One region of the Streptomyces sp. Da 82-17 genome, then DNA from elsewhere that is predicted to be linked to it. Evidence: riboswitches for the same ligand, from Rfam matches in the RefSeq annotation. Region 1 holds a riboswitch; the other holds the start of a gene.
The links. Region 1 has a riboswitch for cyclic di-AMP ahead of ACIDOF_RS26920 (M23 family metallopeptidase). Riboswitches for the same ligand answer to the same signal wherever they lie in the genome.
Positions count from the first base shown of each region.

Region 2: it holds a riboswitch for cyclic di-AMP, as region 1 does, so the genes downstream of both, ACIDOF_RS14945 (NlpC/P60 family protein) here and ACIDOF_RS26920 (M23 family metallopeptidase) in region 1, are expected to answer to the same signal.

Region 1 is NZ_JBJURH010000018.1:58,859-64,168, reverse strand. It holds gene ACIDOF_RS26930 (M16 family metallopeptidase) at 1-341, shown strand, start outside; gene ACIDOF_RS26925 (M16 family metallopeptidase) at 359-1,726, shown strand; cyclic di-AMP (ydaO/yuaA leader) riboswitch at 1,969-2,131, shown strand; gene ACIDOF_RS26920 (M23 family metallopeptidase) at 2,146-2,940, shown strand; gene ACIDOF_RS26915 (GntR family transcriptional regulator) at 3,159-3,863, shown strand; gene ACIDOF_RS26910 (HPr family phosphocarrier protein) at 4,125-4,406, opposite strand; gene ACIDOF_RS26905 (GNAT family N-acetyltransferase) at 4,717-5,310, shown strand, end outside.
Region 2 is NZ_JBJURH010000007.1:266,391-271,700, forward strand. It holds gene ACIDOF_RS14935 (NlpC/P60 family protein) at 1-482, opposite strand, end outside; gene ACIDOF_RS14940 (hypothetical protein) at 807-1,160, shown strand; gene ACIDOF_RS14945 (NlpC/P60 family protein) at 1,235-2,419, opposite strand; cyclic di-AMP (ydaO/yuaA leader) riboswitch at 2,426-2,605, opposite strand; gene pcrA (DNA helicase PcrA) at 2,857-5,310, shown strand, end outside.

The DNA of each region.
Region 1 (5,310 bases):
TCGCCGAGGAGGGCCCCACGGACGAGGAAATGGAGCGCGCCCAGGCCCAGTTGGAGCGCGAGTGGCTGGACCGCCTCGGCACGGTCGCGGGCCGTGCGGACGAACTCTGCAAGTACGCGGTGCTGTTCGGCGACCCGCAGCTCGCCCTCACCGCCGTCGGCCGCGTCCTGTCGGTCACCGCGGACGAGGTGAAGGAGGTCGCGCAGGCACGGCTGCGGCCCGACAACCGCGCGGTGCTCGTGTACGAGCCGCTCGCCCCGGACCAGGCGCCCGACGCCCCGGGCACCGATGTGAACGACGCCGCCGAGATCGAGGTTCAGGAAGAGGAGGCGGCGAAGTGACCGAGCAGCTCGCCACCATGGAGTTCCACCCGCAGCCGCAGCCGGGCGCCGCCAAGCCCTGGGCGTTCCCCGCCCCGGAGCGCGGCACGCTGTCCAACGGCCTGACGGTGCTGCGCTGCCACCGCCCCGGCCAGCAGATCGTCGCCGTGGACGTCGTCCTCGACGCCCCGCTGGACACCGAGCCCGAGGGCCTCGACGGCGTCTCGACGATCATGGCGCGGGCCTTCACCGAGGGCACCGACAAGCACTCCGCCGAGGAGTTCGCCGCCGAGCTGGAGCGCTGCGGCGCCACGCTCGACGCGCACGCGGACCACCCCGGCCTGCGCATCTCCCTCGAAGTGCCGGTCTCCCGGCTGCCGAAGGGCCTCGCGCTGCTCGCCGACGCGCTGCGCGCCCCCGCCTTCGAGGACAGCGAGATCAAGCGCCTCGTACGCAACCGCCTGGACGAGATCCCGCACGAGACGGCCAACCCGGCGCGGCGCGCGGCCAAGGAGCTGTACAAGCAGCTGTTCCCGGCCGAGGCGCGGATGTCGCGGCCGCGGCAGGGCACCGAGGAGACCGTCGCCCGCATCGACGCGGCCGCGGTCCGCAAGTTCTACGACGCGCACATCCGCCCGGCCACCGCGACCGTCGTCGTCGTCGGTGACCTGGAGGGCGCCGACCTGGACGCGATGCTCGCCGAGACGCTGGGGGAGTGGACGGGGAACACCGCGGAGCAGCGCCCCGCGGCGCCCATCACCGCGGACGACACCGGCCGGGTCTTCATCGTGGACCGTCCCGGCGCCGTGCAGACGCAGCTCCTGATCGGCCGTATCGGCGCGGACCGGCACGACCAGGTGTGGCCGGCGCAGGTGCTCGGCACGTACTGCCTGGGCGGGACTCTGACGTCCCGTCTGGACCGGGTGCTGCGCGAGGAAAAGGGCTACACCTACGGTGTGCGGGCGTTCGCGCAGGTGCTGCGGTCGGCCGCGGACGGCAGCGGTGCGGCGATGCTCGCGATCAGCGGTTCGGTGGACACCCCCAACACCGGCCCGGCACTTGACGACCTGTGGAAGGTGCTGCGGACCCTCGCGGCCGAGGGTCTGACGGACCCGGAGCGGGACGTCGCGGTGCAGAACCTGGTGGGTGTGGCGCCGCTGCGGTACGAGACGGCGGCGGCCGTCGCCGGCACGCTCGCGGACCAGGTCGAGCAGCAGCTGCCGGACGACTTCCAGGCGGAGCTGTACCGCCGTCTCGCCGAGACGGGCACGGTGGAGGCCACCGCGGCCGTCGTCAGCGCGTTCCCCGAGGACCGTCTCGTCACGGTCCTGGTGGGCGACGCCGACCAGATCGCCGAGCCCGTGAAGGCGCTCGGCATCGGTGAAGTGACCGTTGTCACGGGCTAGTCGGGCCGCCGCGGCGACGCGGTGACGGGCTCAGGGGCCCCGGTGGCGCACCCGCGCCACCGGGGCCCCCACCGTTCGAGCACCTCGTCATGCAATGTCCGATTAGGGCTGAAATTTCAGAGTGGTTGGGGATCTGCCCTGTGGCGTGCACTACAAAAGGCGTGATCCGTTTGTTGATTGAAAGATGTCCCGTTTAGCGTCGGTCCGGCTGTTCGCCAGCTATGCGCCGCGCCCGCGGCACCGGACAGTCATCGCCGAGTCCCCGTACGGCGCGAGCCAGGGGAGCCGGGGACCCACACGCAGTCCCTGGGGTGAATCGGACGCCCTCCCGCGCGGAGGGGGCCCGTAGGAGACCTTCCTGCTCCGAACCCGTCAGCTAACCCGGTAGGCGAGAAGGAAGGAAAGGACACCGCCACCCCATGGCCTTCGCCCGTGCCACCGGGAAGCACCGCCGTCCCAGCCGCCTGACCCGCAAGAGCGCCACCATCGCCGGTGTCGCCGCCCTGACCACCTCGGGCGTCGTCGGCGGCCTCTCCGCCCCCGCGATGGCCGCCGAGAGCTCCGCGGCCCTCGACGACACCGGCATCAACCAGGCCGTCTCCGTGGGCGATTCGCTCGCCGAGCAGATAGACGCCCAGGCCGCCGCCCAGGAGAAGGCAGCCGCCAAGGCCGCCGCCAAGAAGAAGGCCGAGGAGCACGCCGAGGCCGCCCGCAAGGCCGAGGCCAAGCGCAAGGCCGCGGAGAAGGCCAAGAAGGAGCGCGAGGCCAAGGAGCGCGCCGCCCGCGAGGCCGAGCGCAAGCGCCTCAACAGCTACACCGCCCCGGTCGCCGGCTCGTACATCTCCACCGGCTACCAGACCGGCGGCGCCCTCTGGTCCTCCGGCAGCCACAGCGGCGTCGACTTCCACGCCGGCTCCGGCACCTCCGTCGTCGCCGTCGGCTCCGGCACCGTCGTCGAGGCCGGCTGGGGCGGGGCGTACGGCAACAACATCGTGATCAAGATGAACGACGGCACGTACACCCAGTACGGCCACCTCTCGTCCATCGGCGTCTCGGTCGGCCAGACCGTCACCCCCGGCCAGCAGATCGGCCTCTCCGGCTCGACCGGCAACTCCACGGGCCCGCACCTGCACTTCGAGGCCCGCACGTCGCCCGAATACGGCTCGGACATCGACCCGGTCGCGTACCTGCGCTCGCACGGCGTGAACGTCTGACGCCACCGCACGCACCCCGCACCGAAGGCCCCGGCATCCGCTGCCGGGGCCTTCGGCGTTCCCGGACATTGCTCCTCGCTCCACCGGCCGATCCGATTCGGCCGGTTTTCGGCCGGGCGCAGGCCAAAAGACTTCCATGAATTCCGGTGAGTCGTCGGAAATTCAGGTGTGCTGGAATAGAGTCGCAGAACGGGTGATTCACAGGTGGAGGTCCGGTCATGCGCATTCCGGCGCACTCGGTATGCACGGCGATTCGCGACGACATCGTCGCGGGAGTCTTCGAACGCGGCGGCCGGCTCACCGAAGAGGTCCTCGCGCGGCGGTACGGCGTCTCCCGCGTCCCGGTCCGCGAGGCGCTGCGCACCCTGGAAGCGGAGGGGTTCGTCAGCACGCGCAGGCACGCGGGCGCGTGCGTCGCCGAGCCCACCGCGCAGGACGCCGCCGACCTGCTCGAGGCCAGACAGCTCCTCGAACCGCTCGGCGCGGCCCGCGCGGCGCAGCGCCGCACCGAGGCCCACCTCAAGGTGCTGCGCGGCCTCGTACGGCTCGGCCAGGAGCGCGCCCGCGCCGGGCACAGCGACGACCTGCGCTCTCTGGACGGCTGGTTCCACGAGACCCTCGCCCAGGCCTCCGGCAGCGCGGGCCTGACCGCCCTGCTCACGCAGCTGCGCCAGAAGATCGCGTGGATGTACGCGGTCGAGCCGCCCGCCAAGCCGACCGAGTCCTGGGCGGAGCACGGCGCGATCGTCGACGCGGTGGCCCGGCGCGACGCGGAACGCGCCCGCGCCCTCACCGCCCAGCACACCGAACGCTCCAAGGCCGCGCACCGGCTGCGTTTCGCGGACGGCGGGGCGCGGGTCGGCAGGGTCGCTGCGGTGAGGACTTCGCAACATTCCGTAAACATGGCGAGCGGCCGGAATTAACGAAAGCCGTATACGAATAGGGTGTACGGGCCGGGAATTGTTGCGCCCCGTTGCGGGCTGCCCATTTCTCTGCGGCCCCGTCTGGTCCGTTTATCTCGTACGGCTGTCGGCAGTGCCTTTTGGTGCGTGCCGCAATACCGGCCGCGAAAAACACGGAAGCCCCGCAGACCTCGTCGGTCTGCGGGGCTTCCGCGGCAGTGGTGCGCCTGAACGGGTCAGGCCGGGGCCGGAGCCCCGTGCGTCCGAGCCGGGCTCGGACGCTCAGACGGTCTCGGGGAGCTCCTCGAGACCCTCGGAGACCAGCTTCGCCAGACGGTCCAGGGCGACGTCCGCACCCTCGGCGTCGGAGGCGAGCACGATCTCCTCGCCGCCCTGCGCGCCCAGGCCGAGCACCGCGAGCATGGAAGCGGCGTTGACCGGGTTCCCGTCGGCCTTGGCGATCGTCACGGGGACGCCGGCGGCCGTGGCCGCGCGGACGAAGATGGAGGCGGGACGGGCGTGGAGGCCCTCGGCCCAGCCGACGTTGACGCGGCGCTCAGCCATGTGATGCTGCCCTTCAGGTGTCGCTCAAGCACTTGTCTAGACCACTGTCTCATACCGCGGCGGATGCTCCGAGAGGCCGTACGTCCTGAACCCCGGCCGCCGTCCGGCCTTCCTACCTTGCATCGCACGGGGCGGCACCGCGACCCGTACTCAGTGGGTGAGACGGGCCCGAGGGCGGGTCGGGAGGCGGCTCCGGGGACGGCTCCAGGAGGGGGGGCGGGCGCGGGTTTTCCACAGGCCCGGGCCGAAGGTCGTACCGGGCTGTCCACAGGCCCTGACCGAAAGGCCGGTTCGCCGTACTCTGGGCCGCATGACGCCGGTCGAGCACGCGGACTCCACGGACGCCGCCTACCCCGCCCACTGGGAGGCGGACGTGGTGCTGCGCGACGGCGGCACGGCACGGATCAGGCCCATCACCACCGAAGACGCCGACCGCCTGGTCAGCTTCTACGAACAAGTCTCGGACGAGTCGAAGTACTACCGCTTCTTCGCTCCGTACCCCCGCCTGTCCGCCAAGGACGTCCACCGCTTCACCCACCACGACTACGTGGACCGGGTCGGCCTCGCCGTCACCATCGGCGGCGAGTTCATCGCGACGGTCCGGTACGACCGGATCGACGCCCAGGGACGTCCCGCGTCGGCCCCCGCGGACGAGGCCGAGGTCGCCTTCCTCGTGCAGGACGCCCACCAGGGCCGCGGCGTCGCCTCCACGCTCCTCGAACACATCGCGGCGGTCGCCCGCGAGCGCGGCATCCGCCGCTTCGCCGCCGAGGTGCTGCCCGCCAACAACAAGATGATCAAAGTCTTCCGGGACGCCGGGTACGAGCAGAAGCGCAGCTTCGAAGACGGCGTCGTCCGCCTGGAGTTCGACCTCGAACCCACCGAGGCCTCGCTCGCCGTGCAG
Region 2 (5,310 bases), on a different contig from region 1:
AGCTGACCCTGGACCCGCCGGACGTCGGCGGCCTGCCGTGCACCCGCGCGGTCGGCGCGCATCACCCGGTCCAGGTAGCCGTCCGGGTCGGAGGCGAGGGCGAGCTGCAGGGAGGGCGCGATCGCGCCGGTGCGGTACTGCTGGGCTGCGGCCGAACCGAGCGCGGTACGCGCGGAGTTGAGGCGTTCGGTCCTGCGGGCGGCCTCGTCCTGCAGCTCGTCGACGCGGTCCTCGGCGGCCTCGGCCCGCTCCTTGACGCCGTTGTACTTCTCGGTGGCGATCTCCGCCTCGTGGTACAGCTTGTCGACCTTGGCCTTCACCTGCGCCGCGGTGAGCCGGGGCTCCGCGTGCCCGGTGCCCTGGAGCGCCGCACCGGAGGCCGCTCCGGCGATGGCCAGGGTGGCGGCGGTGCGGGCCGTATGGCCGCTGATCGAGCGCTGCTTGGGTTTTCGGTGCTTGCGTTGCCTGGGTTGCGCGGCCACTGATCCACTTCCTCACGCGTCCGGCGGCGACCCGCACAGGGGGAGCGGGCCGCCGCCGGACTTCTCGGCGGGGGCGACCGGCTGCCGCCCTACGGGGCGGGGGCGGCGTTGGTGCGTGCCGGTCACCTGGCCAAGGACGCTAAACCTCGGAGTCACGGGCCGATGACGGAATGTGCGCAACTGGCCGCAGAGAGTGCCGCCCGACTGCAATTGACCGGCCGCACGCGCGCGTGGTGCCGGTTTTTGACGCTCCTGCGACCGATTTCGCGGTACGCCGAGACCTCCCTGCCGAGTGCTGATATGTGCCCGGCTAGGCTCCGCTCCATGGACGTACTCATCAACGTGTTCGTCGCCCTGCACATCATCGGCATCGCCTCCCTCCTCGGCGGCTTCCTGACCCAGATGAAGGCGATGGGCGCGGGCACGGCACGGTTCACCCCCGCGATGCTGCACGGTGCGCTGACGATGCTGGTCACCGGTGTGGCCCTGGTCGGCCTCAACCAGGCCGACGACCAGACGGTCAACAACATCAAGATCGGCGTGAAGCTGGCCCTGCTGATCGTGATCCTCGGCCTCGTCTACGTGAAGCGCGACGAGGAGAAGGTGGACAAGGGGATGTTCGTGACGGTGGGCGCGCTCACCACCGTCAACATCTTCCTCGCGACGCTCTGGACGTAGCGGCTCCGCACACACGCGCAAGGGCCCGGACCGGAAAACGGTCCGGGCCCTTGCGCGTACCGGGCAGAACCGGCTCAGGCCGGCCGCACCACGCTGTGGATCGGCATGTAGTAGATCGACTCGACGCGTACGTTCGTCCCCGGCTTCGGGGCGTGGATCATCTTGCCGTCGCCGATGTAGATCCCGACGTGGCTGATGTCGTCGTAGAAGAACACCAGGTCACCGGGTTGTGCGTCGGCCGTCTTCACGGTCGTGCCGACCTTCACCTGGTCCCAGGTGGTGCGCGGCAGCGAGATCCCTGCCGCCTGCCAGGCGTCCTGCGTGAGCCCGGAGCAGTCGTACGAGTCGGGCCCGGTCGCGCCCCACACGTACGGCTTGCCGATCTGCGCCTCCGCGAAGGCGATCACCTTCTCCGCCTTGGCGGCGTACGAGGTGTCCGTGCCGGAACCAGAATCCGAACCGGAGCCCGAGCCGGAGTCGGAGCCCGAGCCGGAGTCCTGCTCCTGTTCCTCCTGCTCCTGCCGCGCCTCCTCCTCGGCCTGGCGCCTGCGCTCCTCCTCGGCCTGCTGCCGCGCGAGCTCCTCCGCCTTGCGCTTGGCCGCGGCCTCCTTCTCCCGCTCGATCGCGGCGAGCCGCGCCTTCTCCTCTGCGGTCAGCTTCGACAGCAGTTCGCGTGCCTCGGAGAGCTTGGCCTGCACGGCCCGCTTGCTCTCCCGGAGGTCGGCCTGCGACTCGGTCAGCGTCTCCAGGCTCTTCTGGGCCTTGCCGCGTTCGGCGGAGGCCTCGCGCTGCAGCGCCTCGTAGTCGTCGACGGCGCGCTTCTGCCGGTCGCTGAGGCGGTTCATCAGCTGCCGCTGGTCGAACATCTCCTGCGGGTCGTCGGCGAGGAGCAGATGCGCGGTCTCCGAGGTGCCGCCGTGGCGGTACTGGGCCGCGGCGAGCGAACCGAGCTCGCGCCGCGCCTCGTTGACCTTGTCGGTGCGCTCGGCGACCTGGTCGAGCAGCCCGTCGACCTCGCCGCGCTGCCGGTCGGTTCGCTCCTTGGCGGCGTTGTACTTCTGCGTGGCGACGCCTGCCTGCCGGTACAGGTCGTCGACCTTCTTCTGGACCTCTTCGAGGGACGGCTTCGGCTCGGCCGGTGCGGCGCCCGCGGTCTGCGACAGCAGGGCGACGGAGGTGAGAGCGGCGGTGGTGATGCCGACGGCCTGGGACGTCCGTATCAGACCCGGCCTGGACCGCGGCTTGCGGTGCGACGCCAAAGGAGGCGCTCCTTCCGTTGGCCGCCTACCGGGTTAGCTGTCGGGTTCGGGCGGATGGTTCGGAAGGGCTGCCCTACGGTCTCGTACGTTGTGCTCTTGTACGGGACCGATTCACCCCGGATGTGAAGGTGGGTCCCCGGCTCCGGCTGCCCGCGTGGGGCGCACCGGACTCGGCGCAGGCCGCGCGCTCCCGGCGTTTTTCGCCGGCGGGGGGACGTGCGGCCCGCCAGCAAAGTAGCCAACTCGTGTGCCAGCTGTGAAGGTTGGTGTCCGATAGGCCCGATACATTTTCGTGACTTTCGCTCTGTGTGAGCGGGTGAACACGGCTCGACCGGGCCTGTTCGCCGTACGGCAGAGGGGCGGCCCGGGGGAGGGCGGGGGTGGGCTCGGGGAACCGGGGTCGGGCTGTCAGTGCGTCCGCCTAGACTCGGTAGGCGATGAGCAGCCTCTTTGACGACAGCTTCCTGGCGGACCTCCAGCCCAAGGACGACGGGCCCCCGCCGCCGCCCGAGGAGCCCGCGCCGGAGCAGATTCCGGACGACCTCTTCGGCGGCCGCTTCGACGCGCCCCCGCCCAGGGACGCGTACTACCGCGACGGCGCCCCCCGCCCCGCGGTCGATCCGGCGACCCTGCTGGAGGGGCTGAACGACAACCAGCGCGCGGCCGTCGTGCACTCCGGCACCCCGCTGCTCATCGTCGCGGGTGCGGGCTCCGGCAAGACCCGCGTCCTCACCCACCGCATCGCCCACCTCCTCGCGGAGCGGGACGTCCACCCGGGCCAGATCCTCGCGATCACGTTCACGAACAAGGCCGCCGGCGAGATGAAGGAACGCGTCTCCGACCTGGTCGGCCCGCGGGCCAACGCGATGTGGGTGATGACCTTCCACAGCGCCTGCGTGCGGATCCTGCGCCGCGAGTCCAAGCGCCTCGGCTTCACTTCCTCGTTCTCGATCTACGACGCCGCCGACTCCAAGCGCCTGATGGCCCTGGTCTGCCGCGACCTCGACCTGGACCCGAAGCGCTTCCCGCCCAAGTCCTTCAGCGCGAAGATCTCCAACCTCAAGAACGAGCTCATCGACGAGGAGACCTTCGCCGGTCAGGCCGCCGACGGCTTCGAGAAGAACCTGGCGCAGGCGTACACGATGTACCAGCAGCGCCTCCGCGAGGCGAACGCCCTGGACTTCGACGACCTGATCATGACGACGGTCCACCTGCTCCAGGCGTTCCCGGACGTCGCCGAGCACTACCGCCGCCGCTTCCGCCACGTCATGGTCGACGAGTACCAGGACACCAACCACGCCCAGTACGCCCTGGTGCGCGAACTCGTGGGGAACGGCGAGCCGGTGGCCGACGGCGCCCCCGCGATCGAGCCCGCCGAGCTGTGCGTGGTGGGTGACGCGGACCAGTCGATCTACGCGTTCCGCGGCGCCACCATCCGCAACATCCTCCAGTTCGAGGAGGACTACCCGAACGCGACGACGATCCTCCTGGAGCAGAACTACCGCTCCACGCAGACGATCCTCTCCGCCGCCAACGCCGTCATCGAGCGGAACGAGAGCCGCCGCCCCAAGAACCTCTGGACCAACGCCGGTGAGGGCGCCCGCATCACGGGCTATGTCGCGGACACCGAGCACGACGAGGCGCAGTTCGTCGCCGAGGAGATCGACCGCCTCACCGACGCGGGCGAGGCGAAGGCCGGAGACGTCGCGGTGTTCTACCGCACGAACGCCCAGTCCCGTGTCTTCGAGGAGATCTTCATCCGCGTCGGCCTGCCCTACAAGGTCGTCGGCGGCGTCCGCTTCTACGAGCGCAAGGAGGTCAGGGACGTCCTGGCCTACCTCCGCGTCCTCGCCAACCCGGAGGACTCGGTTCCGCTGCGGCGGATCCTCAACGTCCCCAAGCGCGGCATCGGCGAGCGCGCCGAGGCGATGATCGACGCCCTGTCGCTGCGCGAGAAGATCAGCTTCCCGCAGGCCCTGAAACGCGTCGACGAGGCGTACGGCATGGCCGCCCGCTCCGCCAACGCGGTCCGCCGCTTCAACACGCTGATGGAGGAGCTCCGTACGATCGTGGAGTCCGGCGCCGGCCCGGCCACGGTCCTGGAGGCCGTCCTCGAACGCACCGGATATCTCGCCGAGTTGCAGTCCTCGACGGACCCGCAGGACGAGACCCGCATCGAGAACCTGCAGGAACTCGCCGCCGTGGCCCTGGAGTTCGAGCAGGAGAACGAGGACGGCGAGGCGCAGGGCACGCTCGCGGACTTCCTGGAGCGGGTCGCGCTCGTCGCCGACTCGGACCAGATCCCGGACGAGGAGGAGGACGGCTCCGGCGTCATCACGCTGATGACGCTGCACACCGCGAAGGGCCTCGAGTTCCCGGTGGTCTTCCTGACCGGCATGGAGGACGGCGTCTTCCCGCACATGCGCGCGCTCGGCCAGGTCAAGGAGCTGGAGGAGGAGCGCCGCCTCGCGTACGTGGGCATCACCCGCGCCCGCGAGCGCCTCTACCTGACGCGGTCCACGATGCGCTCGGCCTGGGGCCAGCCGTCGTACAACCCGCCGTCCCGCTTCCTGGAGGAGATCCCGGAGCAGCACCTCGACTGGAAGCGCACCGGTCCTGCCGCGCCGCCGCCGTCGCGCGGCCCGGCCGGCGGGGTCGTCTCCTCGCTCTCGTCCTCCCGTTCCCGCAGCGGCCCGTCCGGTTTCGCGACGCGGCGTACGTCCGGGGACAAGCCGGTGGTCTCGCTCGCGGCGGGGGACCGGGTCACGCACGACCAGTTCGGCCTCGGCACGGTCGTCGGCGTGGAGGGCGCGGGGGACAAGGCCCGCGCGACGATCGACTTCGGCGACCCGAAGCCGAAGGTGCTGCTGCTCAGATACGCGCCGGTCGAG